4 regions of the Micromonospora sp. C81 genome follow, and region 3 is predicted to be linked to each of the others. Evidence: riboswitches for the same ligand, from Rfam matches in the RefSeq annotation. Region 3 holds a riboswitch; each other region holds the start of a gene.

Region 1 (7,841 bases), on a different contig from region 3:
ATCAACACCGTGAGCTGGTCGCTCTCCTGCGAGTTCTTCTTCTACCTCTGTCTGCCGTTGGCGCTGCCGCTGCTGCGCCGGGCCCGGCCGAAGCTGCTCTGGGTGCTGATCGTCGCGCTACCTCTGCTGATCCTCGCGCTCTGGCCGGCCCAGCACCTGGTGCCGGAGGCGAGCCGCTGGTGGTTCACGCAGATCTTCCCGCCCGTACGGTCGCTGGAGTTCTGGATGGGCGCGGTGGCGGCCGAGCTGATGCGCCGTGGCCTCTGGCGGGGCCCGGGGCTGACCGCAGCCAGCGTGATCTTCCTGGCCACCTGGGTGGCAGCGGCAGAATGGATTCGCGCCGAGCTGTGGACCACGCTGCTCGCGGTGGCGTATCTGCTGGTGATCACTGCCGCCGCGGACGCGGACGTCCGAGGTAAGCGTTCCCCATGGCGGTCCCGACCGGTGGTCTGGCTCGGCGAGGTCTCCTTCGCCTTCTACCTGGTGCACGTGCTGGTGATGACGAGCGTGCTGCGCTGGAGCGGTGACTGGGGGACGGGCTTCCAGGGCTGGCGTGGCCCCGTCGCGGTGCTCGGCTTCCTACTGGTGAACCTGGTCCTCGCCGGGCTGCTGCACCGCTTCGTCGAGACCCCGATGATGCGCCGGCTCGCTCCACGCCGCCCGGCCCGCCAGGTGGCCGTCCCTCAGCAACGCACCGCCAGTATTGAAGTCAACGGCCGCGAAGACCGCACCGCCGATGCCGTCGGGACCCAGGCCCAGGCCGGCGAAGCTGCCGTCGGCGACGTCGAGCAGGCCAGCAGTCGATCGACGTACGTCGACTCGCGCTGAGGCGTCCGCACTGGTCAGCGCGGTCGGCGCGGTCGGCGCGGCGTACGCCGACACGCCCGTGGTCGATGCGCCCGGCCCGGCGTGACGGTAGCGTGGGGGCGTGCTTCCGGTCGCGTTCACCTGTCCCCTGTGGTGGGTGGCGCGCTGGGCGACACGGGTGCTGACCAGCCTCGCCGTCGTCGCGGCCCTGGCGCTTGGCGCAGGCCCGGCCTCGGCCGCCGCGCCAACGCCGACCGCCGCGCCAACGCCGACCGTGCACGCGGCCCCGGCGGTCGCTGAGGGAGCCGCCGAGAAGGCCTTCCCGGTCTGCTCAGTCGACTCGCACCCGGCCGTGGTGGCCGGAGTGCCGCTGGTGTGCGCGGCCAGGTCTGAACGGCTGCCCCTCGTGGACGGTCCGAGGAGCTGGGCGCCCCGGGCTCCACCCGGGCGCTGATCCACCGGGACGAGCGTCCCGTCGCCGCGCCCTGTCGATCCACCCGTCCCGCACCTCGCCGATCCGTGGCCCACCGTGGCCCGGTGGCCGGTGGGGCTCCCACCGCATTGTTCTCTCCCCGAGGTGCCGACCATGGAGACCGTCGTCTTCTACCAGTTCGTGACCGAGGTGCCGCAGGCCGCCGCCATCTGGTCAGCCCTGTTCCTGCTGGCACTGGGCGTACTCGTCGTGCTGGCCGCCCGCCCCGAGCGGGACCGGCCAACGGACGACCCGGCCCCGGCGGCGCCCACCGCCCGGGAGTTGGCTGAGGCCGAGGCCGTCGACCTGCGCCGGTACGCCGAGGAAGTGGCCGTCGCCGCGGCCGGCGCGGGGCAGAACGCCCGGCGGCGACGGGCTTCCTGGCTGACCGCTCAGGAGGAGATGGAGCGGGCCTGGGGCGGGTACGACGAGGCGGACGCGGCCGCGCGTCGCTTCGCGGGGGCCGGGGCGCTGCCCACCCCGCATACCCCCCGCACCCCCGCCGAGTACGCCTCCCGGGAGCGCTACCTGCATCGCGCGGCGGCGGCGGCGCACTGGCGGGGCGACCTGACCATGGCGCAGTTCGGCGACGTGTTCGGGCACCGGCACGGTTGGGATCCCCGGCGGCACCCGGTCGAGCAGGAGGTGCTGCTGAGCCGGGCGATCCGGGACGCGAGGCTGGCCGACTACCAGGCCGCAGCCACCCGGGAGCGGGCCGCCTGGCGGGACGCGGAACTGGCCGCCGAGTCGGCCCGCACTCTCGCCGAGGAGGCGTACGCGGCAGCGGCCCGGCTGCGGCCGAACCCGGTACCCGCCCGCCGGGCGGCTACCCGGGCGTTCCGTCCCGCCCTCGTGGCACGTTGGCGCCCGGCTCGCGCGGGTTGAGCCCGATCCGTTATGTGAGCCCGGTCATGTCAATGGCGAATCGGGCGTCGGGCACGATTGGCTCGATTGTCCCCGTGATTGTGGCCGCATAATCGGCGACCTGTCCGGTTGTCGCCCGTTGGCGTCACCGTAACCGCTTGTCCCATCGAGTCACGTCATCGGCAATACGCGCAGAAATTGTCGCGCCGATTGGGGTTTACGCAGCTGAACCCGGCTTGGCAGGGTGAGAGCCGGCCAGTACTGTCGTCCCGTCCGGTGCGGTAACCGATCGCAAGAGGCGACGCCGCGCCGACCCGCTCAATCGTGATCTACGAACCGGGGACCCATCAGTAAGTCCGGGGTGAATCCGCGAGCCACGGCCCGCGGTAGGGCGATCTTCCCGCCCGAATCCGTCAGCTAACCCGGTAGGCGGTGTCGGAAGGAGTTCCATCCTCGTGCATCACCTTTCCACCCCTCGGTTGTTCCTTCGCCTCCACGGCGTAGCGGTGCCCCCGCTCATTCGTCCAGTGACGGTGAGCTGACCCCCCGGGTCATCGCCTAACCGCCCGGCCACGCCGGGCGTTCCCCTGAGCGGTTCACCATCCGCGGACCATCGTCCGCGCGCTGGCGCCTGCCCGGATGCCGGTCCGGCCCCGGTGTGCCGCTCTCCCCCCGATCCGTGGAGGACCCCGTGAAGCACACCCTGAAGCGTCAGCTCCGCCGCCTCACCACCGAGCGTCCGTACCAGATCGTTGTCGCCTCCGCCGCGGCCCTCGCCATCGCCACCACCACCGGCGCCCTGGTCACCAGCGCCGACGACGCCCCGGCCAGTCAGCACACCGCGACCACTGTCGCCGAGATGCGCAGCGACACCGCTGCCTCCCGCAGCGAGGCGCGCGACGCGTCCCCCTCGGCCAGCACCGCACCGACCACCGCCGCCCCCGCGCCGGCCACCAGTGCCGCGTCGCCCGCAGCCAAGGCCAGCAGCAACCCGGACCTGACCCGTAAGCCGGAGCGGCCGAAGCCGCCGGCGACCAAGGTGCTCGACTACGACTACCAGGCGCAGAACACGTACTACAACTGCGGCCCGGCTGCCACCCGCAACGCTCTCAGCGCCGCCGGAATCGACCGCACCCAGAACGAGCTCGGCGCCGAGCTGGGCACCACCGAGATGGGCACCAACTCGGCCCTGGACACCACCCGGGTGCTCAACGCCGAGGTGAAGGGCTCCCCGTACCGGACCCGGATGTTCGCCGGCACGCCCAGCCCGGCCCAGATGGACCAGCTCCAGGCCGACGTGGTCAAGGCCATCACCGACGGTCGCGGTGTGGTGGCCAACGTCGTCGGCGACGCCACCGACACCAACGGCGGCTGGCACTCCTACGGCGGCGGGCACTACATCGCCGTGGTGGGTTACAAGGACAACGGCCGGACCGTGCGAATCGCCGACTCGGCCAACGCGGCCGACCCGTCGTACTGGATCACCACGATCGACCTGGCCAACTGGATCGCCAGCCGGGGCTACTCCGCCTGACCCAGGCACGTTGACCGCTTCGGGCGCCGTCCCCCACAAGGGGCCGGCGCCCGCGGCGTCTTCACCGAGCGGTCAGGCCTGCGCCGCATCGACGACCCTCGTACCCGTTCGCGAACCGTGGGAGACTGCGGCCGTGGTGGATGAATCAGGTGGCCGGGCAGGCCGTGGGCCGATCCTGTTGCTGCTGCACGGGATGGGGGCGACCGGGGACGTCTGGTTGCCCTCGGCCCCACTGCTGAAGCAGCACTGGCCCGGGCGGTGGCTGGCACCGGACCTTGCCGGTCACGGCTGGTCGGCCCCGCTGCCGTCGTACTCCTTTGATGGGTTCGCCGAGCGGATCGCCCACGGCCTGGTCGCCGGCGACCGGATCGTCGTGCTCGGGCACTCGCTGGGCGGGGTGGTCGGCCTGGCGTTGGCCGCCCGCGCCGCCGGGATGCCGGTGGACGCGGTGGTCGGGCTGGGCATCAAGGCGGTCTGGTCACCCGACGAGCTGACCCGCGCGGCCGAGCTCGCCGCGCGCCCGGTGAGCTGGTTCGCCAGCCGCACCGAGGCGGCCCGCCGCTACCTGCGCGTCTCCGGGTTGGTCGGCCTGGTCCCGCCGGATCATCCGGTGGTGGACGCCGGGTTGCGTCAGGTCGACGGCCGGTGGCGCCTCGCCATGGACCCGACAGCCTTCGGCGTCGGCGAGCCAGACCTGGTCCCGTTGCTGGCGGCGACCGACGTGCCGGTGGTGCTGGCCCGTGGCGAGCACGACCCGATGGTCACCGACGAGCAGCTAAGGGCGTACGGCGTACCGGTCGTCACGCTGCCCGGTCTCGGCCACAACGCACACGTGGAGGACCCGGCTGCCGTGCTGGCGCTGCTCGACCCGTACCGACGGGGGTGAGCTGGATGAAGCGGACGCGGTGGCTGGTCACCTGGCTCCGAGCATCCGGCGGACCCGGCCGGCGACGGCCTGCTTGACCCGCACGCGCAGTGACCGCGCGTGGAGGGTATTGACCTCTGTCTGGAGCGTCCGGGTTTCGTCCCGCAGCCACTGGATGCGCGTCAGCAACTCCTCGGGAGAGTAGGCGGAGACCGGCCGGACCGCAGGTGGGTAGACGGTCTGGCGGACCTGCTCGTCGAAGCGGGTGGCGCTGTCTCCATCGGCGAACGAGAGGCCGAGGTCGTGCTTGGCGAGGAACGCGGTGATCCGTGCGAAGCGCTCCTTGTGGCCCTCGTTCAGGGCCGTGTAGTCGGCCTCCGCATAGAGTTGGGCAGCGTCGACGTCGGCCGGCGCATCGCGCAACAACCGGTGCGGGATGTCGAAGTATCGGGCCAGCTCCAGGGTGCGCGAGTCGTGCGCCAGCAGATAGCCGGGGATGCCCGAGATCAGCGCCGTGATGGTGCCGTGGATCCGGGTGCCGAAGGCGAAGTCGAACCCGGAGAGATAGTCCATCCAGGGCCACGGGTCCATGAACATCCGCACCTTGTCCTCGACGAAGAGCGGGTGCGAGGTGTGGATCGGCATGTCGGCGGTCTTGCCCCGCAGCTTCGGCGCGTCGCCGTAGAGCAGGGTGCCGAGGGTGTAGAGGTCCTGTGCCACGTAGCGCAGGTTCGGGTAGCGCTGGTGGTGGTGCAGGATGAGGGGGGCCAGCGCCTTGACGTACGGCGAGATGACGAACGCGAGCCGGTCGTCGATGCCCAGGGTCGCCTTCGTCTTCTCGATGCGCAGGCTGTCGCCGTGTAGGAACATCGACGGGCAGCCGATCTGCTCGACAGCCGAGAAACCCAGCTTGCGGAGGTAGTTCTCGGTGATCTCGCCGCGTACGCCGATGCTGTGCGAGCGGTCGAGCACCGCCCGGCAGAACGCGCTGACCGGCTCGTCGATCGGGCGGAGCTGCTCCAGGTCGCCGTCCACGTCGGTCTGCGCCCCGACGCCGAGCACCACCACCGGGATCTTCAGCCGTTCGATCAGCCGGGCCATCGACGTCAGCCGCTTCGCGTAGTCATGACGGAACGCGTTGGCCAGTGGTATCACGAAGACGTCGTACTTCTCGTTGATCTCGTCGGCGTCGCGTGGGTCCGCCCGGAAGCGCGACGGGGTGATCTCGGCCGTGGAGGTGGCCAGCAGCTTGTGCGCGGCGTGGCTGAAGACCAGATTGCCGGTGTTCTTACCGATCCAGTCCCGCTCGTACGTCTCCTCGGCGCTGAGGACGTCGAACGGGCCCTTGCGGGCGCGCAACAGGATCCGCTTATGCATCGGTGGCTCCACCTCTCGTCCGGCGGCGGAGGCGTCCGACCCCGGAGATCGCCCGGCAGTGTCCCGGGAGGCGGCACATCTGTCACCTCCAGGCCCCGCGATACTAGGCCACCGGCCGGCCGGCGGCCCCACGCGGCGATCGGCCCGCAGGATCGCGGCGGGTCAACGATTCAACAAGCGTCGCACCCGGCCGCCGACCGCCTGCCTGACCCGGGTCCTCAGCTCTTGCTGCTTGAGGGTCTCGACCTCGGTCAGCAGCCTTCGGTTGTGGTCGCGCAGCCACTGCACCCGTTCCAGCAGCACATCGGAGCCGGTGGCGCCGGCCGGGCGGACGGCGGGTGGGAAGGTGGTGGCGCGGACCTGCTCGTCGAAGCGGGTGGCGCTGTCGCCATCGGCGAAGGCGTGCCCCAGGTCGTGCTTGGCGAGGAAGGCGAGCATGGTTTCGAAGCGGGCCTTGTGCCCGTTGTTCAGCGCCGTGTAGTCGGCCTCCGCGTAGAGGTCGGCGGCGTCGACATCGGCCGGCACGTCCGCCATCACCCGGTGCGGGATGTCGAAGTACCGGGCCAGCTCGAGCGTGCGCGAGTCGTGCGCGAAGAGGTAGCCCGGCGTGCCGGCCACCAGCGCGGTGATGGTGCCGTGGATGCGGGTACCGAAGGCGAAGTCGAACCCGGCCAGGTACTCCATCCAGGTCCACGGGTCCACGAACATGCGCACCTTGTCCTCCGTGAACAGGGGGTGCGAGGTGTGGACGGGGATCGCGCTGGTTTTCCCGCGGTCCGCGGGAGCGTCGCCGTAGAGCAGCGTGCCGAGGGTCTTCAGGTCCTGCGGGAGGTAGCGCAGGTTCGGGTAGCGCTGGTGGTGGGCGGAGACCACCTCCGCCATCGACTTCACGTACGGCGAGATGGTCAGCGCGACCCGGTCGTGCGGGGTCAGGAACTCCTTGCGCTTCTCCACCCGCAGGCTGTCACCGTGCAGGAACATCGACGGGCAGCCGATCACGTCGACTGCGGAGAAGCCCAGGGTGCGCAGGTAGCTCTCGGTGATCTCGCCCCGAACCCCGATGCTGTGCGAGCGCTCCAGCACGGCCCGGACGAAGCGGCTCACCACGTCGTCGATCGGGCGCAGGTATTCCCGGTCGCCGGCGACGTTGGTCTGCACGCCCACCCCGAGAACCACCACCGGGATCTTGAGCCGCTCGATCAGCTTGGTCATGGCCGCCACCCGATGCGCGTAGCTGCGCCGGAAGGCGTTGGCGAGCGGGATGACGTACACGTCGTACTGCTCGTTGATCTTGTCGGCGTCGCGCAGGTCGATCTTGAACTCGGTGGAGGTGATCTGCGCCGTCGTTGTGCGGAGCAGCTTGTGGGCGGCGTGGCTGAAGACCAGGTTCCCGTTGTTGTCGCCGATCCAGTTGCGTTCGAAGGTCTCCTCCGGCGCGTAGACGTCGAAGGGGCCCTTCTTGGCCCGCATGAGGATCCGCTGGTGCACCACTAGCTCCACCTCTCGTCCGTGGCGACGTTCGCCCGGAACACCCCGGACCGGCCTGGATTGGCGGTGCGCATCGAGCACCTCCGGCCCCGCGATTTTAGGGCACGCGACAGCTGACGCCTCGGACCGTACCCGTCCAACCGTTCCCCAGCTGGCCAAGCGGTCGGTCGAGCGGGCGGCCCGCCCAGGCTGCTCTCCCCGGACCACCGGGGGTGACCGAGGCGGTGCCGCCCCCGGCGGCCCGGCGGCTCAGGTGGTGGGGGAGGCCGCCACCCGGTCCGGCTCGACCGGCCGCCCGGGCGACGGCGGGCTCCAGCCCGGTTCCAGCTCGCGCCTGGCGGCGTCCAGGAACGCGTCGGCGTACGACTCGGCCGGGAAGTCACCGAGGTAGCGCCGCCGGGTCGCCCAGCGCTCCGGTGCCATCGGATCGGTGC
Region 2 (7,841 bases), on a different contig from region 3:
AGATTACCGCTGTGTCCGGTCGGGCAGCGGCCCGGCGACCGACGGTCAGGTCTGGGGGCCGACCTCCGCGGTGGACGGATCGGCGAACAGCGCGAGCAGGGCACCGACCTGGCGGTCGGCCTCGGCGGGATGACGGAACCGACCGGACGGGTTGAGGGTGTACTCGTTGCGCCGCCCGACGCGGGTGCGGTGCAGGTATCCGCCCGCCTCCAGGTCGGCGACGATCGCCTGCGCGGCACGTTCGGTCACGCCGACCTCGGCGGCGACATCCCGCAGCCGGGCGGTGGGGTCGCGGGCGATGGCCAGCAGAACGTGCCCGTGGTTGGTGAGGAACGTCCAGTTCCGCCCACCACCGGTGTCGCCCGCCGCCGTCTTCGTCATCGTGTGACCGCCTCTCCGGATGCCGACCCTGCCCTCGAGGAGTCTCGTCGGCCCTGCCCGAGGTGCGTTACCCAGGGGCGAACTGAGGTCAACGTATGAAATCCATATCACGTATACCTTGACGCATCTTACGGTGCGTGTGACCGTAAAAGCCGAGCCAGCGCCCGCCGCCGGCCCGGCTCAAGAGCCGGTTGACCAGGTCAGATGCGTCGAGACGAGGTGCGGGGATGAGTCATTCCGGAACGCCCGGCGGACAGCCGGGCCCGCAGCGGACCACCGACCGCGCCCCGGCGCTGAGCGAGCCGGCCCGCGCGTACGCCGAGTTGGTCGCCGGCAACCGGCGCTTCGTCGGCGGCGCCCCCCGCCACCCCAACCAGGACGCCGGGCATCGGGCCGCAGTGGCCGACGGGCAGCACCCGTTCGCGGTGATCGTCGGCTGCTCCGACTCCCGCCTGGCCGCTGAGATCATCTTCGACCGCGGGCTGGGCGACCTGTTCGTGGTCCGCACGGCCGGCCACACCGCCGGCCCCGAGGTGCTCGGCAGCGTGGAGTACGCGGTGACAGTGCTGGGCACCCCGCTGGTGGTGGTGCTCGGGCACGACTCGTGCGGTGCGGTGCAGGCGGCCCGGGAGGTCGCCACGACCGGCACCCAACCTCAGGGGCACCTGCGGGCGGTGGTCGACGCGGTGCTGCCCAGCCTGCGCCGGGCCGAGACCGAGGGTGTGCAGGACATCGACGGCATCGTCGACATCCACATCGCACAGACCGTCGAGACGCTGCTCGGGCAGTCGCCGGTGCTGGCCGACGAGGTGGCGCAGGGGCGGTGCGCGGTGGTCGGTGTGTCGTACCGGCTCGCCGCCGGAGCGGTCCGCCCGGTGGCCGCCGTGCCGGCCGGCTTCGCGACGCTCGGCGAGGAGGCCGGGCCCCTCGACCCGGCCGCGCCCGCCGCCGCCTGACGCGACGAGGGCCGCTCCGCGCGACGCGGAACGGCCCTCGGCGAGGGTTCAGCGGGTCAGAGCAGCGACATGTGGACGTGGTCGGTGTGGTTCGACGGCCCGCTGTACGAACTCCAGCCAGTCGCCGGGAACCAGATCTGCCGGTTCCAGATCACGTAGTAGATGCCCAGCCGGTCGGCGTTACGGATGAGGAAGGCGGCGACGTTGTTGCCGTACCTCCGGGTGTCATCGTTGTGCCACGGGGCGAAGCCGCTCTTCTGCAGCGACCAGTCGCAGGCACGGCCCTTCGGGTGCTCCCACGGCCCACCGGATCGGTAGCAGCCGACGAACCGGTTGTAGCCGGCCGCCTTGACCTCCTTGTACGCGTGCAGCGTGCGGGGCGTGACGCAACCGGACGTGGTCGGGTCATTCTCGCTGCACGACTGCGGCTTCCAGTCACCGTCGGCGGTGCGACCCGGCCCGATCTTGGCCACCTTCGAGGTGGCGTCCACCAGGCCGCCGGTGAAGCCCTTGCCGCCAACGAGGGAGAGCGCCTTGTCCGCCTCGCTCTTCCGCCTCGCCATCAGGGCGGTCTGCTTCTGCTGCTCGCGGACCTCCGCGTCGAGGGCCAGCTTGGCCTGCTCGGCGCGGGCCTTCACCGTGTTGACCTCGGCGAGCTTCTTCTCATTGACCATGTTCATCTCGTCGAGCACCGCGGCGCGCTGGACGAAGGCGTCGGGAGCCTTGCTCTCCAGCAGCATCGCGAGCGCGCCGATCCGGCCGGTCCGGTACGACTGGGCGGCGATCAGCCCGACCTGTGGGGTCAACGCGTCCAGGTCGGCCTTGGCCCGGTCGACCTCCAGGGCCAGCTCCAACTGCCGCTTCTTGGATTTGTCCAGTTGGGACTTGGCGGCGGAGTAGTCGCGGTTGGCCTGCTCGATGACGTCGGTGAGCAGCTGCGGCTCGCCGTCCTCCTCGTGCCCGGACGGTGTGGGGGTCGTCGGGGCGGCGTGGGCCGGGAGGGGCCCGGCGAGCACGGTCAATGCGGCGATCACGGCCACCACGGGTGTCAACCAGCGGCGTAGGGGTGCCGTCACAATGTTCCCTTCCGTCGACCGCCGACCGGGTTAGCTGACGGGTTCGGGGCGGAAGTGGCCCCTACCGCTGACGCGGATTCACCCCACGTACCTGGGTCCCCGATTCGCCGGTTGGCGATTGGGCGGTGGCACCGCAGGCGCCGCTTCGCGCCTTCATCGGTAACCGGCAGCGAGGTTACCCGAGAGTCGGCCGTGTGAGCTACGCCTGGATGCCGACCAAAAGCGTCATTTCGCCATAGCGTTGAGTGACCAGTGACGTGGTTCTCAGGGTGGACGCCCGATCTGGTCACGCTGAGGAGTGTCACCATGCCGTATCCGTGCTCCTGTTCGGCTCCGGCCACCCGTCGGTGGCGGTGGATGGGGGTGGGGTCCGCGTCGGTTCCGGCTCGTCGGAGCGACCCGCTCGCGGAGAGATGAGTGCGGCCAGTGCCTCCGCCCGGTCCGGCTGAGGTCGCGGGGCGGAAGCGTCGGTGGACGGTGTGGCGTCCGTGCGCCCGGCCGCGGTCACCACTGCGGCCAGCCCGGTGGTCAGTGGCACGGCGGCGATCAGGCCGAGGGTCGCGACCGCGCTGCGGACGATCTCCTGCGCGAGGAACTCGCTGGTGAGGATCTGCCCGATCGGCCGCGCGTCGGCGGTGAGCAGGAGCAGCAGGGGCAGCGACGCGCCCGCGTACGCCAGCACGATGGTGTTGACAGTGGAGGCGATGTGCGCGCGGCCGACCCGGGTCGCGGCCCGGTAGAGCTGCAACCGGGTCAGGCCGGGGTTGGCGTGCGCCAACTCGGTGACGGTGGCCGCCTGGGTGACCGTCACGTCGTCGAGCACCCCGAGCGAGCCGATGATGATCCCGGCGAGCAGCAGACCGTGCAGGTCCACGTCGCCCTGGAACATCGACAGCGTGGTGGCGTCCTCGCTGCCGAAGCCGGTGAGGTGGGTTGCCGCCGTCGCGATGGTGGCGAGCACGCCGGTCAGCACCAGGCTGCCCAGGGTGCCGAGGACCGCGACCGAGGTCTGTGCGGTGACCCCGTGCGTCAGGTACAGCACCACGAACATGATCAGGGCGGCACCCACCACCGCCACCAGCAGGGGTGACTTGCCGGCGCCGATGCCCGGCAGCACGAAGGTGAGCAGGATGGCGAAGCTGGCCGCCAACCCGGCGAGCGCGGCCAGGCCCCGCCACCTACCGAACGCGACGATCGCCGCGGCGAAGACCACCGCCAACCACAGCATCGGGGTGCCACGCTGGTGCTCGGAGATGTTCCAGTTGCTGGTGCTGGGATCGGTGGGATCGGTCAGCTCGACCAGGATGACCTCGTCGCCGACCGCGACCCGGGGTGCGCCCGGCCCGTCGGGCACCGGTGTCTGCACCTGCTGGCCGGCGGACGGCCCATCGTCCACCCGGACGTCGACAGTGCCGCACTGCCCGCCGCCGACGCGTGGTGTGCCCTCCGGGCTCGACGGTGTCGGCGGGCATGGTTCGGTCACCACCCGGGTCACCGTGCCGGGGAAGCGCGGCACATCCGCCCCGCCGTCGGTCTCCGGTGCCCCACCGCGCGGCCAGAGCAGCAGTGCTGCGAGCACGGTGGCGACGAAGAGGGGCACCACCGTCATGATGAGGATCCGCCGGACCCGGGGCGGGGCGGACGGAGCGGGGCGGGTGTGGTCGGAACCCAAGGCGAGACTCCCAACGATCCGGTGCGGGGTACGTGTCAGTGGGCCGGTCGGTTCATCCGCACTGCGGAATCGCGGCGGGAGACGCGGCGGATCGCTGACCGACGACCATCCGATCACGGATGGTCAGTGCCCGGCCCGGGCGGCCAGGAGCGACGCCACCGGGTGGCGGCGCCGTTGCCCGTTCGTGCAGCGGCATGCGGGGGGTCATCGTGGGGAATGCTAACCAGCCCGGCTTGGGGACGCAGGTCGTGACGGAGTGTCGCCGCCGAACCGCTCGCGTGCCGGTCCCCGGCCAGGCATGTTGGAGACATGCCCGCTCAATCACCGCCCGATCCCGGCCATGAGCGGCACGCCACCCCGGCCACGCCCCCGCAGCAAGCGGGGCACGACAACCACGCCGGGCACGACAACCACGCCGGGCACGACAAGCACGCCGGGCACGACAAGCACGACAAGCACGCCGGGCACGATCCGGCGATGTTCCGTCGTCGCTTCTGGGTCTGCCTGGCGCTCACCATCCCGGTGGTCCTGGCCAGCCACCTGGTCTGGGACCAGCTGGGTCTGAGCTGGGACGTTCCCGGCCGCTCCTGGGTGGGTCCGGTGCTCGGCTCGGCGGTGTTCTGGTGGGGCGGCTGGCCGTTCCTGGTCGGTGCGGTCCGGGAGGTGCGGGACCGGGCGCCCGGGATGATGCTGCTGGTCGCGATGGCGATCACCGTGGCGTACACCGCGTCCCTGGCGACCAGCGTGGGCGTCTTCGACCTGGACTTCTGGTGGGAGTTGGCCGCGCTGGTCACCATCATGCTGCTCGGGCACTGGCAGGAGATGAAGGCCATCGGGCAGGCCCGGGGAGCGCTCGTGGCGCTGGCCGCGCTGCTACCGGACGAGGCCGAGCGGGTGGCGGCGGATGGCCGGGTCGAGGCGGTGCCGGTGACCGGTCTGCGGGTCGGTGACGTGGTGCTGGTCCGCCCGGGCGGGCGGGTGCCGGCCGACGGGCGGATCATCGATGGCGGCGCCGAGCTGGATGAATCGATGATCACCGGGGAGTCGCGGCCGGTCGCCCGGTCGACGGGTGATCGGGTGGTGGCCGGCACCGTCGCCACCGACTCGGCGATCCGGGTCGGTGTGGAGGCGCTGGGTGAGCAGACCGCACTCGCCGGCATCCAGCGCATGGTCGCGCAGGCCCAGGCTTCCGGTGGGCGGACCCAACTGCTGGCCGACCGTTTCGCCGCGGCGCTGTTCTACGTGGCCACCGGCACCGCCGTGCTGACCGTGCTGGTCTGGACCGCGCTCGGTCAGCCCGACGAGGCGGTGGTGCGTGCGGTCACCGTCCTGGTGATCGCCTGCCCGCACGCGCTGGGTCTGGCCATCCCCCTGGTCGTCGCGCTCTCCACCGCGTTGGCCGCGCGGTCCGGAATCCTGGTCAAGGACCGGTTGGCGTTGGAGCGGATGCGGACGGTCGGCGCGGTTCTCTTCGACAAGACCGGCACGCTGACCCGGGGCGAGCACGCGGTCACCGACGTGGTGACGGTGCCGGGCATCGGGCGGGACGAGGTGCTGCGGATCGCGGCGGGTGTCGAGTCGGACAGTGAACATCCGTTGGCCCGGGCGATCGTGGCAGCGGCCGGACACGCAGGCCCGGCCCCGGCCGCCGGGTTCCGCTCGCTGCCGGGCCGCGGTGTGCAGGCGACGATCGACGGTACGGAGTACGCGGTGGGCGGGCCGGCGCTGCTGCGGGAACTGGGCCTGTCGCTCCCGACGGAGCTGGTGACGGCGAACGAGCGGTGGTCGGCGCGGGGTGCGGCGGTGCTGCATCTGGTGCGGCTGCCGGACGCCGTGCTCGGCGCGTTCGCGTTGACCGACGAGGTGCGTCCGGAGGCCCGGCGGGCCGTCGACGAGCTGCGTGCCGAGGGCGTCCGAACCATCGCCATGATCACGGGTGACGCCCGACCGGTCGCCGAGGCGGTCGCGGCCGAGGTCGGTTTCCGGCCCGGTGTCGACGAGGTCTTCGCCGAGGTGCTGCCGGGGGAGAAGGACGACCGGGTGGCGGAGCTCCAGCGGCGAGGGTTGATCGTGGCGATGGTCGGTGACGGGGTGAACGACGCTCCGGCGTTGGCCCGAGCGGACGTCGGTATCGCGATCGGCGCGGGCACCGATGTGGCGATCGAGTCCGCCGGGGTGGTGCTGGCGTCCTCGGACCCGCGCGGGGTGGCTGCCGTGGTCCGGTTGTCCCGGGGCTCGTACCGGAAGATGCGACAGAACCTGGCCTGGGCGGCGGGCTACAACGTGGTGGCGCTGCCGCTGGCGGCGGGTGTGCTGGCCTGGGCCGGCGTGGCGTTGAGCCCGGCGGTGGCAGCGGTGCTGATGTCCGCGTCCACCATCGTGGTGGCGCTCAACGCGCAGTTGCTGCGCCGCGTCCGTCTCGACCCGGCGCCGGGCTGAGGGGCGTCAGCCGCGCTTCATCAGCCGGCCGACCGCCGCCATCATCTCGGTGGCCATCTCGTCGGCCCGGCCCTCGGCCGCCCCCTCGTGCATGCAGTGCCGGGCATGCCCGTCGAGCAGCCCCAGCGCCACCTTGTCGAGTGCGGCCTGGATGGCAGAGATCTGAGTGAGCACATCGATGCAGTAGCGGTCGTCGTCGACCATCTTCTCGATGCCGCGGACCTGCCCCTCGACGCGGCGGAGCCGCGTGAGCAGTTGGTCCTTGCTGGCGGTGTACCCGCGGATCGGGGTGGGTGCGGTCATGCGAACCAGGATAGCGTACCCCTGGGGGGTATGGTACGGTCGTCTTCGGGTGGGATACCCCCACCGGGTACGGGTAATCCGTTCAGGGAGGCGTTCCAATGGTCAACACGACGTACCAGGTGCAGGGCATGACCTGTGGGCACTGCGTCAGCGCGGTGAGCGCCGAGGTCGGCGCGATCCCGGGCGTGCAGGACGTCCAGGTCGACCTCGCGGCCGGCCGGGTCACCGTCAGCAGCGACCAGCCCCTCGACCCGGCAGTTGTCCGGGCTGCCGTCGACGAGGCCGGCTACGACCTCGTCGACGCGTGATCGGAGGGCGGGCATGCGCACCGTGACGAGACTGGCCGGGTTCGCCGTGGGCCTCGCGGCGGTCTTCGGCACGACGTACGGGATCGGCCGGGTCGTCGACCGCGCCCCGGTGGTCGAGGGCCGGCACGACGGCGACGGCGCCCATGCGACGGGCGAGCACGACGAGACGACCGACCGGCTCCCCGGCGGCCTGCTCGTCTCCGACCGGGGCTACACCCTCGAACCGGTCGACGCCCCGGCGGACGAGTTCGCCTTCCGGATCGCCGGGCCGGACGGTCAACCGGTGACCCGGTACGACGTGGCGCACGACAAGCAGATGCACCTGATCGTGGCCCGGCGGGACCTCTCCGGCTTCCGTCACGTGCACCCCGAGCTGGCAGCGGACGGCACCTGGCGGGTCGACACCCCGCTGGCCGGTGCCGGGCTGTGGCGGGCGTTCGCCGACTTCACCCCGACCGGAGGCGAGGCGCTGACCCTCGGGGTGGACGTGACCGTCCCCGGTGAGCTGACCGAACGGCCGCTGCCCGCCCCCTCGACCAGCACCACCGTCGACGGCTACACCGTCACCCTGACCGGCTCGCTGCAGCCTGGCCGCACCTCACCGCTGACCCTGACGGTGAGTCGGGGCGGGCAGCCGGTCACCGACCTGGAGCCCTACCTGGGCGCGTACGGGCACCTGGTGGCCCTGCGCCGGGGTGACCTGGCA
Region 3 (7,841 bases):
TCGGGTCGCCGGCCGAGATCGCCGAGCGGCTGCGCCGGGAGGTTCGTGAACGGGTCCACCTGCCGATCACGGTGGGTGTGGCCCGCACGAAGTTCCTGGCGAAGGTGGCCAGCGGGGTGGCGAAGCCGGACGGTCTGCTGGTGGTCGCACCGGACGCCGAGTTGGCGTTCCTGCACCCACTGCCGGTCGAGCGGTTGTGGGGCGTCGGCCCGGTCACCTCAGCGAAGCTGCGGGAACGCCGGATCCGTACGGTCGGTGAGGTGGCCCGGCTCGGTGAGGCCGCCCTGGTGTCGCTGCTCGGGTCGGGCGCCGGCAGGCACCTGCACGCCCTGGCGCACAACCGCGATCCTCGCTCTGTGCAGGTCAGCCGGCGGCGCGGCTCGATGGGCGCGCAGCATGCGCTGAGCCGCACGCCGCATGCCCCGGCGGAGCTGGATGCCATCCTCGCCGGCCTCGTCGACCGGGTCAGCCGCCGCATGCGGGCGGCGGGGCGGTCCGGTCGCACCGTGGTGTTGCGGCTGCGCTTCGGCGACTACACCCGGGCGACCCGCTCGCACACCATCGGCAAGGCGACGGCCGACACGACGCCGCTGCTCGCCGCCGCGCGCGCGTTGCTGCGAGCCGCGCTGACCGAGATCGATCGTCGTGGTGTCACACTGATCGGTGTCTCAGTGGGCAACCTGGACGACAACCCCGTGCAACCGGAGCTGCCGTTTCACCGCGATCCGGGCGCTGAGTTGGACGCCGCGGTGGACGCGGTCCGTGACCGGTTCGGCTCAACGGCGCTGACCCGAGCGGTCCTGCTCGGCCGGGAGCCGGGCGTCGAGATGCCGCTGCTGCCGGATTGACCGATCTGCGTGCGGCGTCCCGGCGACCGCTGCGACCGGAGACACATCACAGCAGGTCGGCGGTTTAACCGGCGGCTGACGGGTGACCCTTGTGGGGTACAGCCTGACAAGGGGGGACCCACAATGTCCGACGACGACACCAGCAACCGGCCGAGTCGCACTGCCGAGCGGCCGCACGACGTAACCGACCCGCTGCTCTGGCAACTGGCGATCGACGTGCTGAGCGCCCACGAGCCGGACGACGAGGGTCAGTGCCGCAACCTTCAGTGCGCCGGGCAGTCCTGGCCGTGCGCGGCCCGCGCCGGCGCGGAGCAGTCGATGCGACTGGCCCGCAGCACACCCGCCCCGGTCGAGATGACCACCGACGGCGGCGACAACGAGGAGGGCGGCACGGGCTGGTCCGGAGAGGGCAGCGCACCGGCGCCCCGCTGGGGCTGGAACGCCGGCCCGGTCACGTCGCACCGAGGGTCGAAGGCATCCGCCTCCGCGGCGTGACGGCTTCCCCCGGGGTACGGGCGCTCGGGCTGATCGCACCACACGTACGAACGCTCGGCCGGTGACCCGGCCGAGCGTTCGTGTGTCATCCGTCAGAGGCTGAGCCGCTGACCCGGGAAGACCGTCAGAGGCTGAGCCGCTGACCCGGGAAGATCAGGCCCGGGTCGGCCCCGATCAGCTGCCGGTTGTGCTCGTAGAGCGCCTGCCAACCGCCGGTCACCCGGTGGCTGTCGGCGATCTCCGACAGGGTGTCGCCCGGCTTGACCAGGTACGTCTGGCCGCCCGTGGTCGGCGCGGTGCGCTCGTGGTTGCGGGTCGCCGGCTGCTCCCGCCGCGAGGGCCGCTCCTGCTGCTCGGTGGGCTTCGCCGTGGACTTCGCGGTGGGCTTCTGCGTGGACTTCGTCGATGGCTTCGCGGTGGACTTCGTCGACGGCTTTGTGGCGGAGCCGCCGGACGAGCCGCCCTTCTTGCCGCAGGTCGGCCACGCGCCGATGCCCTGCCCGTCGAGCACCTTCTCGGCGATGGCGATCTGCTCGCCGCGGCTGGCCAGGTCGGCACGGGCGGCGTACTTCTTGCCACCGTAGCCGGCCCAGGTGCTCTGGGAGAACTGCAGGCCACCGTAGTAGCCGTTGCCGGTGTTGATCTTCCAGTTACCGCCGGACTCGCACTTGGCGATCGCGTCCCAGTTGACCGCGGCCTGCGCGGGGGCGGCCGGGCCGAAGAGGGCGACAGCACCGGTGACCGCACCGACGGCCAGGGTGCCGACGGCGAGACGGCGGGTGGTGACCCGTCGGTGACGGGGCGTGTAGACAGACGTCATGTGAACTTCCTCCACGCCGGCGAGGTGAGCTGTCGGGTTCGGGCCGAGGAGCCCGGCCGCACGATGGCGGCTTCACCCCGAGGTGACGTGCACCGAGGAACGTTTGGGTCCCCCGCTCCTGCCCGGGTGACTGGGTTCCACCGACCGGGGGCAGGATTTGGCGTTGCCGGCCGTGGTGTCCGCAGTGGCGAACCCGACCGACGTTAGGCACGGTCGGTGACGATCGCCCAACCCCTGTGAAGTTCTTCACCGGGGTACGCGGGGCGTCACCCGTAGCGGTTGCGGGTGGGTGGTCAATGTGCAGTGACCACCGTGGACCGTTGCGGATCAGATGCGGTGACGGAGCCAGAGCACGATGCGCCGCAGCAGCTCGACGTGTCCCGGCGACTCGTACGACCGGGCGTCGTGACCGAGTGCGTTGTAGACGATCCGGCTGCTCCCGGCCGTGCGCGCCCAGACGAGCGGGTGGGTGTCGCCACCCTCGTCGTGGACGTAGAGAGTCTCGACGTCGACGCCGTCGAGCAACTCCAGGTCGGTGTAGCGCTCGTCGTGCACCTCGAAGTCCACGAGACCGGTAGTGATCGGGTGCTCGATGTCGGTGCGTCGGATGAGGCTGGTTCCGATCGGCGGGTGGAAGGTCCGACCGTGGTCCCAGGCGGCGCCGACCGTGGACCGCCAGGTCGCGAGCTGGGGAAACGCGATCGTCGCGCTGTGCGTGGCGAGCAGGCTGCCGCCACGGGCCAGGAAGGCGTCGAGGACGCGGCCGAACTCCTCGTCCTGCGGGATCGGGGCCGTGCGGTCGGCGCTGGCGTTCACCACCAGGAGGCGGGCGCCGTCGAGTGCGGCCGCGAGTTGGTCGACGGTGGTCACGATCGCCACCGGGCCCGCCTCGCCGACGAGCTTGGCGATCGCCGCGCTGGTCTCGGACAACGGGTGCCAGGGATCGGCGTGCGGGCCCTCCCCGCTGAAGATCACTGTGTCGACCGGCATGACCGTGCTCCGCTCATCATTTGGACGATTTTCGAAATCACGAAATCAAAGCTAGCATGGCGTCCATGAGAGCCCTGCATCATCCCGATCTCGCCTCGGTCGACCTCGCCACCGTGCTCGGCGCCCTCGCCGACCCGGTGCGCCTGAGTGTCGTACGACAGTTGGCGCAGGCCGGTGGGGTCGTCTGCGGGAAGTTCGACGCGTTGTCCGAGGTGAGCATGTCCACGCTGTCACATCACCTGAAGGTGCTGCGGGCAGCCGGCGTCCTCCGCGTCACGCCCAACGGCAGCTTCCGCAGACACGAACTGCGTGCGGACGAGATCAATGACCGGTTTCCCGGGCTCCTTCCCGCGGTCATCGCCAACCTCGACCTGACCGAACGAGTGGGAGTTCCCGCATGAGCGACACCAACCCGGCCGGGCAGAGCGGGCCGCGCACACTGGGCCTGTCCGCCGACGAGGTCCTGAGCACGACCCGCGCCGTCCGCAAGCGTCTCGACCTGGGACGCCCGGTCCCCCGTGACGTGATCGAGGACTGCCTGCGCATCGCGCTTCAGGCCCCCAGCGGCCGCAACAGGCAACGCTGGGACTTCATCTTCGTCGAGGATCCGCAGACCCGGGCCGCCGTCGCCCGACTGTGGCGACTCGGGCTGATGGCACCGCCACCCGCGTCGGGCGGCACCGGGCCGGCCTTCAGCCGGATGGACTTCGCCTCCGAGCAGTGGGGCCGGATCGCCGGCAGCCTGCAACACCTGGCGGACCACCTGCACGAGGTGCCGCTGCTGCTCATCCCCTGCCTGCGGGTCGAGTCCCGCGCCGAGCTGGCCAGCGTGCGCGGGCAGGCCGGGGCCTGGGGTTCGGTCATCCCGGCGTTCTGGAGCTTCATGCTGGCCGCTCGGGAACGCGGGCTCGGCACCGCGTGGACCACGAGCCATCTCAGCTACGAAAGGGAGATGGCAGACCTGCTCGGCATCCCCTACGACACCGTCGTGCAGGTGGCGCTCACGCCGGTGGCGTACACCCTGGGCACCGACTTCAAGCCCGGTCCGCGGGCCGACGCGGACGGGTTCGCCCACTGGAACCGCTGGTAGCCGGCCACCGCCGGCGGCGGGCCACCCGGTGACCCGGGAAGCCCGCCGCTTGACGGGGTACGCCAGCTACAGGGTGCGCGCCAGCCGGTCGGCGAGCGTCCGGGTGAAGCGGGCCGGGTCGGTCAGCTCACCGCCCTCGGCGAGCACCGCCAGGCCGTAGAGCAGCTCGGCGGTCTCGGTCAGAGCCGCCTGGTCGCTGCCCTGCTCGTGGGCCTTGCGCAGCCCGGACACCAGCGGGTGACCGGGGTTGATCTCCAGGATCCGCTTGGTCGGGGGAAGCTCGTGCCCCATCGCCCGGTACATCTTCTCCAGGGTCGGCGTGAGGTCGTGGGCGTCGCCGACGACGCAGGCCGGCGAGGTGGTCAGCCGCGACGACAGACGCACCTCCCGGACGCTGTCGGTCAGGGTGGTGCCCAGCCAGTCGAGCAGGGCGGCGAACTCCTGCCGCTGCTGCTCGCGCTCGGCCTCGGCCTGCTGCTTCTCCTCGTCGGTGTCCAGGTCGATCTCGCCCTTGGCGATGGACCGCAGCGGCCGACCGTCGTACGCGCCGACCCGCTCGACCCACACCTCGTCGACCTGGTCGGTGAGCAGCAGCACCTCGTGGCCCTTGGCCCGGAACGCCTCCAGGTGCGGCGAGTTCTCGATGGCGGCCCGGGACTCGCCGGTGGCGTACCAGATGTCGCTCTGGCCGTCCTTCATCCGTGAGACGTAGCCAGCCAGGTCGGTGGGCTCGGCGGGGTCGTGGGTGGAGGCGACCGACAGGAGGTCCAGCAGGGTGTCGCGGTTGTCGGTGTCGTCGATCAGCCCTTCCTTGACCACCGCGCCGAACTCGGTCCAGAAGGTGCGGTACCTCTCGGCGTGGTTGGCCTTGAGGTCCTTGACCGTGGCGAGGATCTTCTTCACCAGGCGACGGCGGACGATCTGGATCTGCCGGTCCTGCTGGAGGATCTCGCGGGAGATGTTCAGCGACAGGTCGTGCGCGTCGACCACGCCCTTGACGAAGCGCAGGTAGGTCGGGACCAGCGCCTCGCAGTCGTCCATGATGAAGACGCGCTTGACGTAGAGCTGGACGCCGCGGCGGCCCTGCGGGGAGAACAGGTCGAGCGGGGCGTGGCTGGGCAGGAACAGCAGCGCCTCGTACTCGAAGGTGCCCTCGCCCTTCATGTGCACGACCTCGAGCGGGTCGGCCCAGTCGTGGCTGACGTGCTTGTAGAACTCGTTGTACTCCGCGGCGTCGACCTCGTCGCGGGGTCGAGCCCAGAGTGCCTTCATCGAGTTGAGGGTCTGCACCTCGCTGGTGGCGGCCTCGCCGTCGGCGCCGGGCCGCTCGACGCTCATCCGGATCGGCCAGGCGATGAAGTCGGAGTATCGCTTGACGATCTCCCGGACGGTCCACTCGGCGGTGTAGTCGTGCAGGTTGTCCTCGGTGTCGACCGGCTTGAGGTGCAGGGTCACCGTGGTGCCCTGCGGCGCCTCGTCGACCGACTCGATCGAGTAGGTGCCCTCGCCGGTGGACTCCCAGCGGGTGCCGCCGGTCTCGCCGGCCTTGCGGGTCAGCAGGGTGACCCGGTCGGCCACCATGAACGCGGCGTAGAAGCCGACGCCGAACTGGCCGATCAGGTCCTGCGAGGCGTGGGCGTCGGCGGATTCGCGCAGCTTGCGCAGCAGCTCGGCGGTGCCCGACTTGGCGATGGTGCCGATCAGCTGGACGACCTCGTCGCGGGTCATCCCGATGCCGTTGTCCCGCACGGCGAGGGTGCGGGCGTCCCGGTCGACCTCGAGGGCGACGTGCAGGTCGTCGGTGTCGGCGACGAGGTCCTTGTCGACAAGCGTGGCCAGTCGCAGCTTGTCCAGGGCGTCGGACGCGTTCGAGATGAGTTCCCGCAGGAAGACGTCCTTGTTCGAATAGATCGAGTGGACCACCAACTGGAGGAGCTGACGCGCCTCGGCCTGGAATTCCAACGTTTCGGCCTGGTTGCTCACACCGTCTCCCATCTCGGCTCGTGCGGAGGTTCGCGGAAAGGATACGAGCCGTCACCGGCAGGGTTGTGGCCGCCTCGGGGTCGCATTCCCGATTCAGGGGGGTCACCGTCGTGACGTAGCTGACTTTGGTGAACGTAAGTCAGGTCGGATAGCGTGACGGCCATGAAGATCGCTGGAAGCACCGCTCTCGTCACCGGCGCCAACCGTGGCCTCGGCCGACACCTGGCCGCCGAACTCCTCGCCCGGGGCGCCACCGTCTACGCCGGCGCCCGCAACCCCGACAGCGTCGACCTGCCCGGCGTGACGCCGGTCCGCCTCGACATCACCGACCCCGCCTCGGTGGCCGCAGCCGCCGAGCTGGCCGGGAACGTGAACCTGCTGATCAACAACGCCGGCATCGACACCCGGACAGATCTGCTCGACGGCGACCTGGACCTCGTCCGGCTGGAGCTGGAGACCCACTACATCGGCACCCTCTCGACTGTCCGGACGTTCGCGCCGGTCATCGCCGGCAACGGCGGCGGAACGATCCTCAACGTGCTCTCCGTGCTGTCCTGGTTCGGCTTGCCGATCCACGGGGCCTACAGCGCCGCCAAGTCCGCCGAGTGGTCGATGACCAACGTCCTTCGCGTCCAGCTCGCCGAGCGGGGCATCCGGGTCGCCGGCCTGCACGTCGGCTACCTGGACACCGACATGGCCGCCGACGTCACCGGCCCGAAACTGGACCCGGCGACGATCGCCCGGATCGGGGTGGACGGCATCGAGGCCGACGCGTACGAGATCCTCGCCGACGACCTCAGCCGCCAGGTGCAGGCCGGGCTGGCCGGCGGCGTCGCCGCGCTCTACCCGCAGCTCCCCTGACCCACGACGCGACGAGCCGCCGCCGGGAAGCCCCGGCGGCGGCTCGCTTCTGCGGGTACGCGGTCAGCTCGCCTGCAACGTCACGTCGTCGATCACGAAGCTGGTCTGCAACGACGAGTCCTCGGAGCCGGTGAACGTGAGCGTCACCGTCTGCCCGGCGTACGCGGCAACGTTGAGCGTGCGCTGGACGTAGCTGGTGGAGGCGTTGAGGTTCGAGTACGTCGCCAGCGTGGTCGAGCCCATCCGCACGGTCAGCTTGTCGTACGCCGTGGACGTGGTCGTCTCGGCGGTGTCGATGCGAGTCCAGAACGACAGCGTGTAGCTGGCGCAGCCGGCCGGCACTGTCACCGACTGGGACAGGGTCTCGGTGCGGGTGCTGCCGTACCCGTTGAGCCACGCCTTGTATGACCCGGTCCGGGCCGGCTTGCTGCTGGAGTTGGTGATAACGCCGGAGGACGCCGTCCACACCGTGGCGCCGCTCTCGAAGCCGCCGTTGCCGATCACCTGGGTGGCGGCGCAGCCGCCGGTGCCGGTCACGGTGAGAGTGAGGGTGGCGCTGCGGGTGACCGAGCCGGTGCCGGTGACCGTCACCGTGAAGGTGCCGGTCGCGGCGCTTGACGACGCGGTGAGGGTCATCGTCGACGAGCCGCCGGAGGTCACCGAGGACGGGCTGAACGAGACGCTCACCCCGCTGGGCGCGCCGGAGGCGGAAAGGCTGACCGACTGCGCCGAGCCGGCCGTGGTGGCGGTGGAG
Region 4 (7,841 bases), on a different contig from region 3:
TGACGTTCAGCGCGCCGGCTGCGGCCCCGGTCCGGATGGCGGTCCGGATGTCCCCGCCGCCGGCCACGACGGCCGCCACCCCGGCGGTCATCGAGTCGCCCGCGCCGCGCGGGTCGGCGGCCTCCAACCGGGGCATCTCGACCTCGAACAGCTCCCCGTCGATGAGCGCGAGCGCCGGCTGGTCGGCCCGGCTCACCACCACCGTCTCGGCGCCCGCCGCGTGCAGCTCGTACATGGCCCGGGTCAGTTCCACGATGTCGTCGCTGCGGGCGCGGCCGTCGCGGATCAGCTCCTCGTGGCTCACCTTGAGGAAGAAGACGCCGCCCTCCAGCGCCGAGCCGAGGTGATCGCCGGAAAGGTCGACCACCACCCGACCGCCGTTGGCGCTGAGGTCGGCGGCGAAGCGTCGGTACAGGTCGGCAGGCACGAGCCACGGCTCGTTCGGCCCGCTGAGGATGCTCACCGCGGCCGACAGGCCCTCGCCGAGGGCCAGGTTGTACAGCTCGTCGAGTTCGTGTCGGCTCAACGGCTGACCGGGCACGTCGGCGATCTCCTGCCGGGAGCCGTCCCGGCGGTCGTGCACGTACCCGCCGCTGCCGGAATCACGGGCCACCGCCTTGAGGTCCACGCCCTCACTGACCAGCAACGGCTCCAGCACCTGGCCGATCTCGCCGCCGAGGGCGGCGCAGAGCACCACCTCGACACCGAGCGACATCACCATCCGGGCCTGCCAGACGCCCTGCCCGCCGGGGTGCAGGTGCAGTTCGGGGTGGTCGTTCGGCTGGTCGACGGTCACGGTCAGCTGTGGAGTGGGCGCGAAGACCATCACGTGCCCGCTCACCGGATCGTCGCCGTTCATGATGTCCGCCTCCAGCACGGTCGGGTGATTCCTCACTGAACGACCTTAATGCGCCAAACGGTGACTGGGCGTGTCATCGGGCCGGCCCGGGCCGGCCCTCGGACATTGCCAGCCAGACATCGGTACGGGACGATCGTGCGACCATCGACGGCGGGAGACGGTGTGCTCAGCAGCGATACCTTCAGCTACACCGTGCAGGCCCGGTGTTCGCCGGCCGAGGCGGCGGCGCTGCTCAGCGACCTGACCCGGCAGGGTGAGCTGCACCCGTTGATCGTCCGGGTCCGCCGACTGCCGCCCCGACCCGGTGCGCAGGCCAGCTACACGATCAACGACCGGCTGGCGGCCGGCCCCCTGCGCTTCCGGACCACCTACCACGCGGACGTGCTGATCAGCGAGGACGACGAGATCGTCATGGTGGCCCGCCAGTGGCCCGCCACCACCGTGCGTAACCACACCCGGCTGCGCCCCGAGCCGGACGGCCTGACCCGGATCGACGTCGACATCACCCTGACCGCGCCGACCCCGCTGTTCCGGTACGCGTTCCGTCAGGCCCGGGCCGCCCACCTCGCCCTGGCCACCCGCCTCGGCGCTGCCCTCGACCGCACCGGAGACCCGCCGCCCTCAGCCTGACCCGAGCGCGGCACGGCAGCGGGGTCACCGGTTGCGGGCGCGGCCCGCCAGGGCGGGCTGGGCGGCGGGACGCCGTCCCCACGGCTTGTACGTGGACAGCACCGTCGCGATGATCATCAGGCTGGTCGACACCGCGGGGGCGATCACCAGATCGGCGCGGTCCCGTGCGGGCAGGGCGGCGCCCACCGCTCCGGCATGCCGCAGATTCGGGGTGAGCAGGAACAGCACCAGCCCGACCATCACCGTGGTGAGCACCAGCTTGACCACCACCCACCGGTAGCGCAGCAGGCCCCACGGGGTGAGCAGCGAGCTGGCGACACCGATGAGCCAGACCAGGACGCTCAGCGGCGCGAACAGGACGGTGCCGACCAGCGCGCCGACCGGGTAGAGCACCGCCGGGTCAGCGCCCCGCTGCACGGCGATGCCGAGGGTGAGCAGCACCAGGTCGGCGCCGAGCCAGCCCAGCGAGGTGACCAGGTGCAGGGTGAGCAGCCCCTTGCGGGCGGTGGGTGGGATCCGAGGCATACCGCGATGCTGCCCGCCGACCGCCGCCGGGTCGTCCGACGAGCGACGACATCAGGGGTACGCCCGGCGACGTAGCCCGGTCGGACAGCGCTGCCCGGACGAACGTGATGCCTGTGAGTCATCTTGATGACTCACAGGCATCACACACTTTGGGGAACGGCCGGATCAGTAGACCGACAGGTGCACGTGGTTGGTGTGGTCGCTGGACGGGTCGCCACCCGCCCCGCTGTAGGACTTCCATCCGCTGCTGGGCAGCCAGATCTGCCTGTACCAGATCACGTACAGCACGGCGAGCCGGTCGGCGTTGCGGATGAAGTACGCGGCCAGGTTGTTGCCGTACGTCTTGTCGCCGCCGGTGGCGTCGCCGCCGAAGCCGCCCGTCTGGGCCGCGAAGTCGCAGGCCCGGCCCTTCGGGTGTTCGCCGGAGCCGCTGGGTCGGTGGCAGGAGACGTACCGGGTGAAGCCGGCCGCCTTGGCCTGGTTGAGGGCGTGCAAGGTGCGCGGGGTGATGCAGCCGCTGGCCGGCGTGGGGTCGTTGACGCTGCACGTCTCCGACGGCCAGGAGCCGTCGGAGTTGCGCGGCGCGGCCTTCGCGTTGGCGGCGGAGGTGCCCCGGTTGGAGTCGGTGTCGGCGGCGGGCTGCGGCTTGGGGGTGGTGGCCACCGTCAAGGCCCGTTCGGCCTGCTCCTTGCGCTTGGCCATCACCGCGACCTGCTTGCGCTGCTCGTTGATCTCACCGTTCAGGGCGACCTGGGTGCGGTTGGCCTGGTCCTTGCTGCTGAGCAGGTCGCGCAGCACCCGGTCCTCGTTGGCGGCCACCGCGTCCAGTGCGGCTGCCCGGTCCATGAAGCCTTCCGGGCTGTCGCTGTTGAGCAGCGCCGACATCGCGCTGAGCCGGCCGGTGCGGTACGCGACGCCGGCGATCTCGCCGACCTTGCCGCTGCGTTGGTTGAGCTCGACCTCGATGGTCTTCAGTTGGGTGGTGAGCTGCTGCTGCCGCTGCACCGAGGCGGCCAGGGCGCGCTTCGCGTCCAGGTAGCCCTTGCTGGCCGCCTCGAGTTGGGCTCGCAGCGCGGGGGTGCCACCCTCCTCGTCGGAGTCGGGGGCGGCGGCCCGCAGGCCGGTCGGTGGAGCGGCCGAGGCGGTGCCGGCCGGGAGCGCGACGCCGAGGGCGAACATCGCGACGATCAGGGCCGCCAGTCGGGCGGCGGGTGGTCGTGCTGGTGCCACTGTGCATGTCCTTCCGTCAGCCGCCGACCGGGTTAGCTGACGGGTTCGGGACGGAAGATCCCTACCGCTGACGCGGATGCACCCCAGGTACGTGGTTCCCCGGTTCGCCCTCGCGGGCGATTAGGCGGCGACCACCACCGGCGCCGGGAGGGCGCCGCCTGGTGGAGGCCGGGACCGAGCCTACCGGTGCCGGTGGGGTGGCTGCAGCCAATGTGACGGACGGTGCGTGCGTCGTCACGAGAGGCTGCTGTCACCACTCGATCGAGCCACACGCTCCCGAGGCGGCACCCGGCTCGATCTGCAACGTCGCGTGCTCGATCCGGAAGTCGTCGTGCAGGGCCGTACGCGCGGCGGTGAGCACCGCGCCGACCTCCGCCCCGGGTGCCATGGTCAGGTGTGCGGAGGCCACGTCCATGCCGGAGGTGAGCGTCCAGACGTGCAGGTCGTGCACCTCGACCACACCGGGGACCGCGGCCAGTCGGTCGTGCACGGCGGTCACCTGGAGGTGCTCCGGGGCGGCCTGCACCAGGATGCGGACGGCAGCCCGTGCCAGCCGCCAGGTGCGCGGGAGGATGAACACGCCGATGGCGACGGCGACCAGCGGGTCGGCCCACCACCAGTCGGTGACGGTGATGAGCAGTGCGGCGCCGATCACGCCGACCGAGCCGAGCAGGTCGCCGAGCACCTCCAGGTAGGCACCCTGAAGGTTGATGCTCTCCCGGGCTCCGGCGCGGAGCAGGGCGAAGGCGGCGATGTTGGCGAGCAGGCCGAGCACGGCCACCGCGAGCATCGGGCCGGCGATGACCTCGTGCGGGTCGCCGAAGCGGCGGATCGCCTCGATCACCACGTAGATCGCGACGCCGGAGAGCAGGACGGCGTTGGCCAGCGCGGCGAGCACCTCGAGTCGGTAGAGCCCGAAGGTGCGCTGCGGGTCGCCGGTGGCCCGCCGGGTCGCGGTGATCGCGGCGAGCGCCATCCCGATGCCGAGCACGTCGGTGAACATGTGCCCGGCGTCGGAGAGCAGGGCGAGCGAGCCGGTGTGCAGGGCGGCTACCGCCTCGACCACCATCAGGGTGGCGAGCAGCCCGAATGCCGCCCAGAGGCGGCCCCGGTGCTGGTGTGCGGCATTGGCGACGGACCCGTGGTGGTGGTCATGACCTGCGCCCACGAGAACCACCCTCCGCCGCCAGCCGGGACCCGGTCAAATGTATGTTCACATCGCTATGTATGCAAGTGTAGGGGCGGCAACTCTCGCCGGCGGCTCGCCAGCACGGATCAGCCGGTCGGGTCGATGGTGGTGAGGCGCTGCGTGGCCCGGGAGAGCGCCACGTACAGGGTGCGCACCCCGGCACCCGGATCCGCCCGGATCTCGCTCGGGGCGACCAGGACGACCCCGTCGTACTCCATGCCCTTGGCCTCCAGGCTGGTGACCACCTGGAGCCTCGGCGCGCCGAGTGCGGCGACCCAGCCGGCGACCTCGTCGCGGCGGGGGACCGGCGTGATCACGCCGACGGTGCCCTCCACCTCGGCCAGCAGGCCGGCGGCCGCCTCCACTGTCGCGGTCTCCAACCCGCTCGGGGGCACCACCAGCTCGACCGGGTCGACCCCGGTGGAGCGGACCGCGGTCGGCAGCGGCAGGTCAGGATAGAGCCGGCGGATCTCCGCCGCCGCCACCGCGAAGATCTCCGAGGAGTTGCGGTAGTTGGTGGTGAGCGTGAAATCGTGCCGCTTGCGCCGACCCAGCGCCTGGTCCCGGGCCCGGTCCAGCTCGTCGGGGTCGCCGGTCCACGCGGTCTGGGCGGGGTCGCCGACCACCGTCCAGGAGGCCAGACGGCCACGTCGACCGACCATCCGCCACTGCATCGGTGAGACGTCCTGCGCCTCGTCCACGACCACGTGCGCGTAGTCCCGGTAGTCCTCCGGGCGCTCGCGGGCCGCCGCGCGGGCGGCCCGTTGCCGCTCGCCGAGGGTGCTCAACTCGCGTACGCCGCCAGCCAGCTGGAACGGGTCGCGCCGGGCCTTGGCCGACTGCGCCGGCTTGCCGAGCAGGGAGTCCAGCTCGTCCAGCAGCGCGATGTCGGCGATGGTCAGCCCGGTCGTGTCCAGGTGCCGGTACGCGGCGCTGAGCAGCCGGATCTCCGCGGAGGAGAGGATCCCCCCGGCGTACCGGCGCAGCCGGTCCGGCTGCGCCAGCCAGCCCAGGACATGGCGAGGGTGCAGCCGGGGCCACCACGCCTTGAGGAACTCCCGGAACTCCGACCGCTCGGCGATCTCCGCCTCGAAGGTCCGCTGGTCCGGCAGTCGAATGCCCACCTCACGGGCCTGCGCCCAGAGCGCGGCGAACACCCCGTCGAAGCCGGCCCGGCGCACCTCGTTGCGGCGGGCACCCCGTTGCAACGCGCGGTCCCGGATCCGGTCCAGTGCCGTCCGGTCCAGCCGCAGCAGCGTGCCCCGGTAGAGCAGCCGCAGCTCACCCGGGCCGCCCGGCACCGCGTCGCGGGCAGCCCGCTCCAGCACCCGACGCATCCGCAGCGAGCCCTTCACCGCCGCCACCTCGGGCGGGTCGGTGCGGGTGGCGCTCATGCCCGGGAACAGGGTGCCCAGCGAGTGCAGGGTCGCGGTGTCCTCGCCCAGCGACGGCAGCACCGAGCCGATGTACTCCACGAAGACCGACGACGGGCCGACCACCAGGATGCCGCCGCCCGCGTACCGGCTGCGGTCGGAGTAGAGCAGGAAGGCGGCCCGGTGCAGGGCGACAGCGGTCTTACCGGTGCCGGGGCCGCCCGCGACGATCGTGACCCCGGAGCCGGGGGAGCGGATCGCCTCGTCCTGTTCCCGCTGGATGGTCGCCACGATGTCCCGCATGCCCCGGCCGGTGGCCTTGGACAGGGTGGCCAGCAGCGCACCGTCACCGACGACCGTCATGCCCTCCGGCGCGGCGTTCGGGTCGAGCAGGTCGTCCTCGATGCGGGTGACCCGCTCGGCGCGGGACTGGATCGTGCGGCGGCGCACCACGTCCAGCGGCTGCGCCGGGGTGGCCTGGTAGAAGGCGGCAGCGGCCGGTGCCCGCCAGTCGACGACCAGCGTGCGGGCGTCCTCGTCGCGGATGCCGAGGCGCCCGACGTGCAGCACCTGACTGTCGCGTAGGTCCAGCCGGCCGAAGACCAGCCCCTCGTGCTCGGCGTCCAGGGTGTGCCGCCGCTGCGCCGCGTGGAAGACCATCGCGTCGCGCTCGACCAGCGCCCCGTGCGTGCCCACCCGAGCCATCCGGTAGCCGTCACGCTCGGCGCGGACCGCCGACTGCCGTAGTTCGGCGAGTCGGGCGTACACCCGGTCGAGGTGGCGTTGCTCGACGGCGATCTCCTGCTCCAGGCCGGTCTGGTCGGTCAACGCACGCTCCTTCGAAGGTCGCCGGCAGGCGGCGGAAACCGCGCAAGCCAACCGCAGAAGGGTACGGCCCCCGGCCCGGCCCGCCGCGCCCGAGGTGCGGGAACGCGCTCAGACGCCCGTCCCGGCGGGCGTCACCCTGCGCTGCGGTGCGGCGAGCACCCGACGCAGTACGCCGGTGAGGGCGGCGTTGACCTCGTCCGGGCGCTCCATCATCAGCATGTGCCCGGCACCCGGGCAGACGGTCAGCTCGGTGGCCGGCAGCGCCGCCGCGATCGACTCGGCACAGGGCGGTGGGGTCAGTCGGTCCCGGTCGCCGACCAGGGCGGCGGCCGGCAGGTGGGCCAACGCGGCGAGGGTGTCCAGTCGGTGCTGGGTGCCGATGGAGGCGCGGAACCCGCCGATCGAGCGCAGCGAGGCACGAGCCACCGCGGAGGTCACCAGGCGGATGTCGGAGGGCTCGCAGTGGTCGCCGAAGAGCATCCACCGGATGCTCGGTTGCAGCGCGTTCAGCAGGGCCCGGGGCGCTCGCCACGACCCGCACCGGGCGAGCACTCCGGCTCCGGTCGTCTCGGCCAGCCGGATCAACCGGGCGATCCGCGGCGAGAGCCCGTAGACGGTGTGCGTGTGCCCCTCGGCGGTGGTCGAGACGAAGACCAGCCCGGCCGTACGGGCGGCGAAGTGCGTGGGGTGGCGGTGGGCGTACTCCATGATCGTCATGCCGCCCATCGAGTGCCCGACGAGGAGCACCGGCCCGGGAGGCGCCACCGCGTCGATCACCGCGGCCAGGTCGTCACCCAGCTGGGCCAGTGTGGCCGTGGGCAGCGCCATGCAGCTGGAGCGGCCGTGCCCCCGCGCGTCGTAGGTGACCACCCGCACCGCCCCGCCGAGTGGCGCCGCGGTGAGCGCGTCGACCTGTCGGTGCCAGGCGCGCCCGTCCAGCGTCCAACCGTGCAGCAGGATGGCGGTCACCGGGGCGTCCGTCGGCCCCGTGACCTCGACGTTGAGCCGCACACCGTCCGGCAGACCCACCTCGAACCGCTCCGGCATCGCCGCCTCCCAGGGCCGCCCAGCATCACCAGCACCGGGATACCCGGCGGTAACACGGGCTACCCGCCATCAGACCACGTCAATCGCGCCGGGGCTAACATTCCGGACCGCGCCCGTGGTCCTCGGCGGGGGACCAAGCTGTACGGCATGGGGTCGTCGG

Evidence for each region. Region 3 has a riboswitch for cyclic di-AMP ahead of KBX46_RS14610 (transglycosylase family protein). Riboswitches for the same ligand answer to the same signal wherever they lie in the genome.
Region 1: linked by a shared signal. The riboswitch ahead of KBX46_RS20265 (C39 family peptidase) and the one ahead of KBX46_RS14610 (transglycosylase family protein) in region 3 are both predicted to bind cyclic di-AMP.
Region 2: linked by a shared signal. The riboswitch ahead of KBX46_RS11410 (hypothetical protein) and the one ahead of KBX46_RS14610 (transglycosylase family protein) in region 3 are both predicted to bind cyclic di-AMP.
Region 4: linked by a shared signal. The riboswitch ahead of KBX46_RS26995 (coiled-coil domain-containing protein) and the one ahead of KBX46_RS14610 (transglycosylase family protein) in region 3 are both predicted to bind cyclic di-AMP.

The regions. Positions count from the first base shown of each region.
Region 1 is NZ_JAGPXS010000012.1:101,090-108,930, forward strand. Features, by position in the region: gene KBX46_RS20250 (acyltransferase) at 1-828, shown strand, start outside; gene KBX46_RS20255 (hypothetical protein) at 929-1,261, shown strand; gene KBX46_RS20260 (hypothetical protein) at 1,394-2,164, shown strand; cyclic di-AMP (ydaO/yuaA leader) riboswitch at 2,449-2,590, shown strand; gene KBX46_RS20265 (C39 family peptidase) at 2,823-3,677, shown strand; gene KBX46_RS20270 (alpha/beta fold hydrolase) at 3,811-4,563, shown strand; gene KBX46_RS20275 (polysaccharide pyruvyl transferase family protein) at 4,591-5,919, opposite strand; gene KBX46_RS20280 (polysaccharide pyruvyl transferase family protein) at 6,082-7,407, opposite strand; gene KBX46_RS20285 (CDP-glycerol glycerophosphotransferase family protein) at 7,657-7,841, opposite strand, start outside.
Region 2 is NZ_JAGPXS010000005.1:108,261-116,101, reverse strand. Features, by position in the region: gene KBX46_RS11420 (MarR family winged helix-turn-helix transcriptional regulator) at 46-381, opposite strand; gene KBX46_RS11415 (carbonic anhydrase) at 609-1,337, shown strand; gene KBX46_RS11410 (hypothetical protein) at 1,394-2,413, opposite strand; cyclic di-AMP (ydaO/yuaA leader) riboswitch at 2,418-2,548, opposite strand; gene KBX46_RS11405 (YibE/F family protein) at 2,715-4,085, opposite strand; gene KBX46_RS11400 (copper-translocating P-type ATPase) at 4,395-6,524, shown strand; gene KBX46_RS11395 (metal-sensitive transcriptional regulator) at 6,531-6,827, opposite strand; gene KBX46_RS11390 (heavy-metal-associated domain-containing protein) at 6,926-7,135, shown strand; gene KBX46_RS11385 (hypothetical protein) at 7,149-7,841, shown strand, end outside.
Region 3 is NZ_JAGPXS010000007.1:193,486-201,326, reverse strand. Features, by position in the region: gene dinB (DNA polymerase IV) at 1-848, shown strand, start outside; gene KBX46_RS14615 (hypothetical protein) at 972-1,343, shown strand; gene KBX46_RS14610 (transglycosylase family protein) at 1,468-2,163, opposite strand; cyclic di-AMP (ydaO/yuaA leader) riboswitch at 2,164-2,336, opposite strand; gene KBX46_RS14605 (ThuA domain-containing protein) at 2,491-3,153, opposite strand; gene KBX46_RS14600 (helix-turn-helix transcriptional regulator) at 3,219-3,554, shown strand; gene KBX46_RS14595 (nitroreductase family protein) at 3,551-4,243, shown strand; gene htpG (molecular chaperone HtpG) at 4,310-6,238, opposite strand; gene KBX46_RS14585 (SDR family oxidoreductase) at 6,389-7,087, shown strand; gene KBX46_RS14580 (M28 family peptidase) at 7,151-7,841, opposite strand, start outside.
Region 4 is NZ_JAGPXS010000021.1:2,563-10,403, forward strand. Features, by position in the region: gene KBX46_RS26980 (PfkB family carbohydrate kinase) at 1-826, opposite strand, end outside; gene KBX46_RS26985 (SRPBCC family protein) at 1,022-1,489, shown strand; gene KBX46_RS26990 (hypothetical protein) at 1,514-2,014, opposite strand; gene KBX46_RS26995 (coiled-coil domain-containing protein) at 2,180-3,244, opposite strand; cyclic di-AMP (ydaO/yuaA leader) riboswitch at 3,250-3,381, opposite strand; gene KBX46_RS27000 (cation diffusion facilitator family transporter) at 3,495-4,412, opposite strand; gene KBX46_RS27005 (AAA family ATPase) at 4,520-6,634, opposite strand; gene KBX46_RS27010 (alpha/beta fold hydrolase) at 6,743-7,681, opposite strand; gene KBX46_RS27015 (carbonic anhydrase) at 7,829-7,841, shown strand, end outside.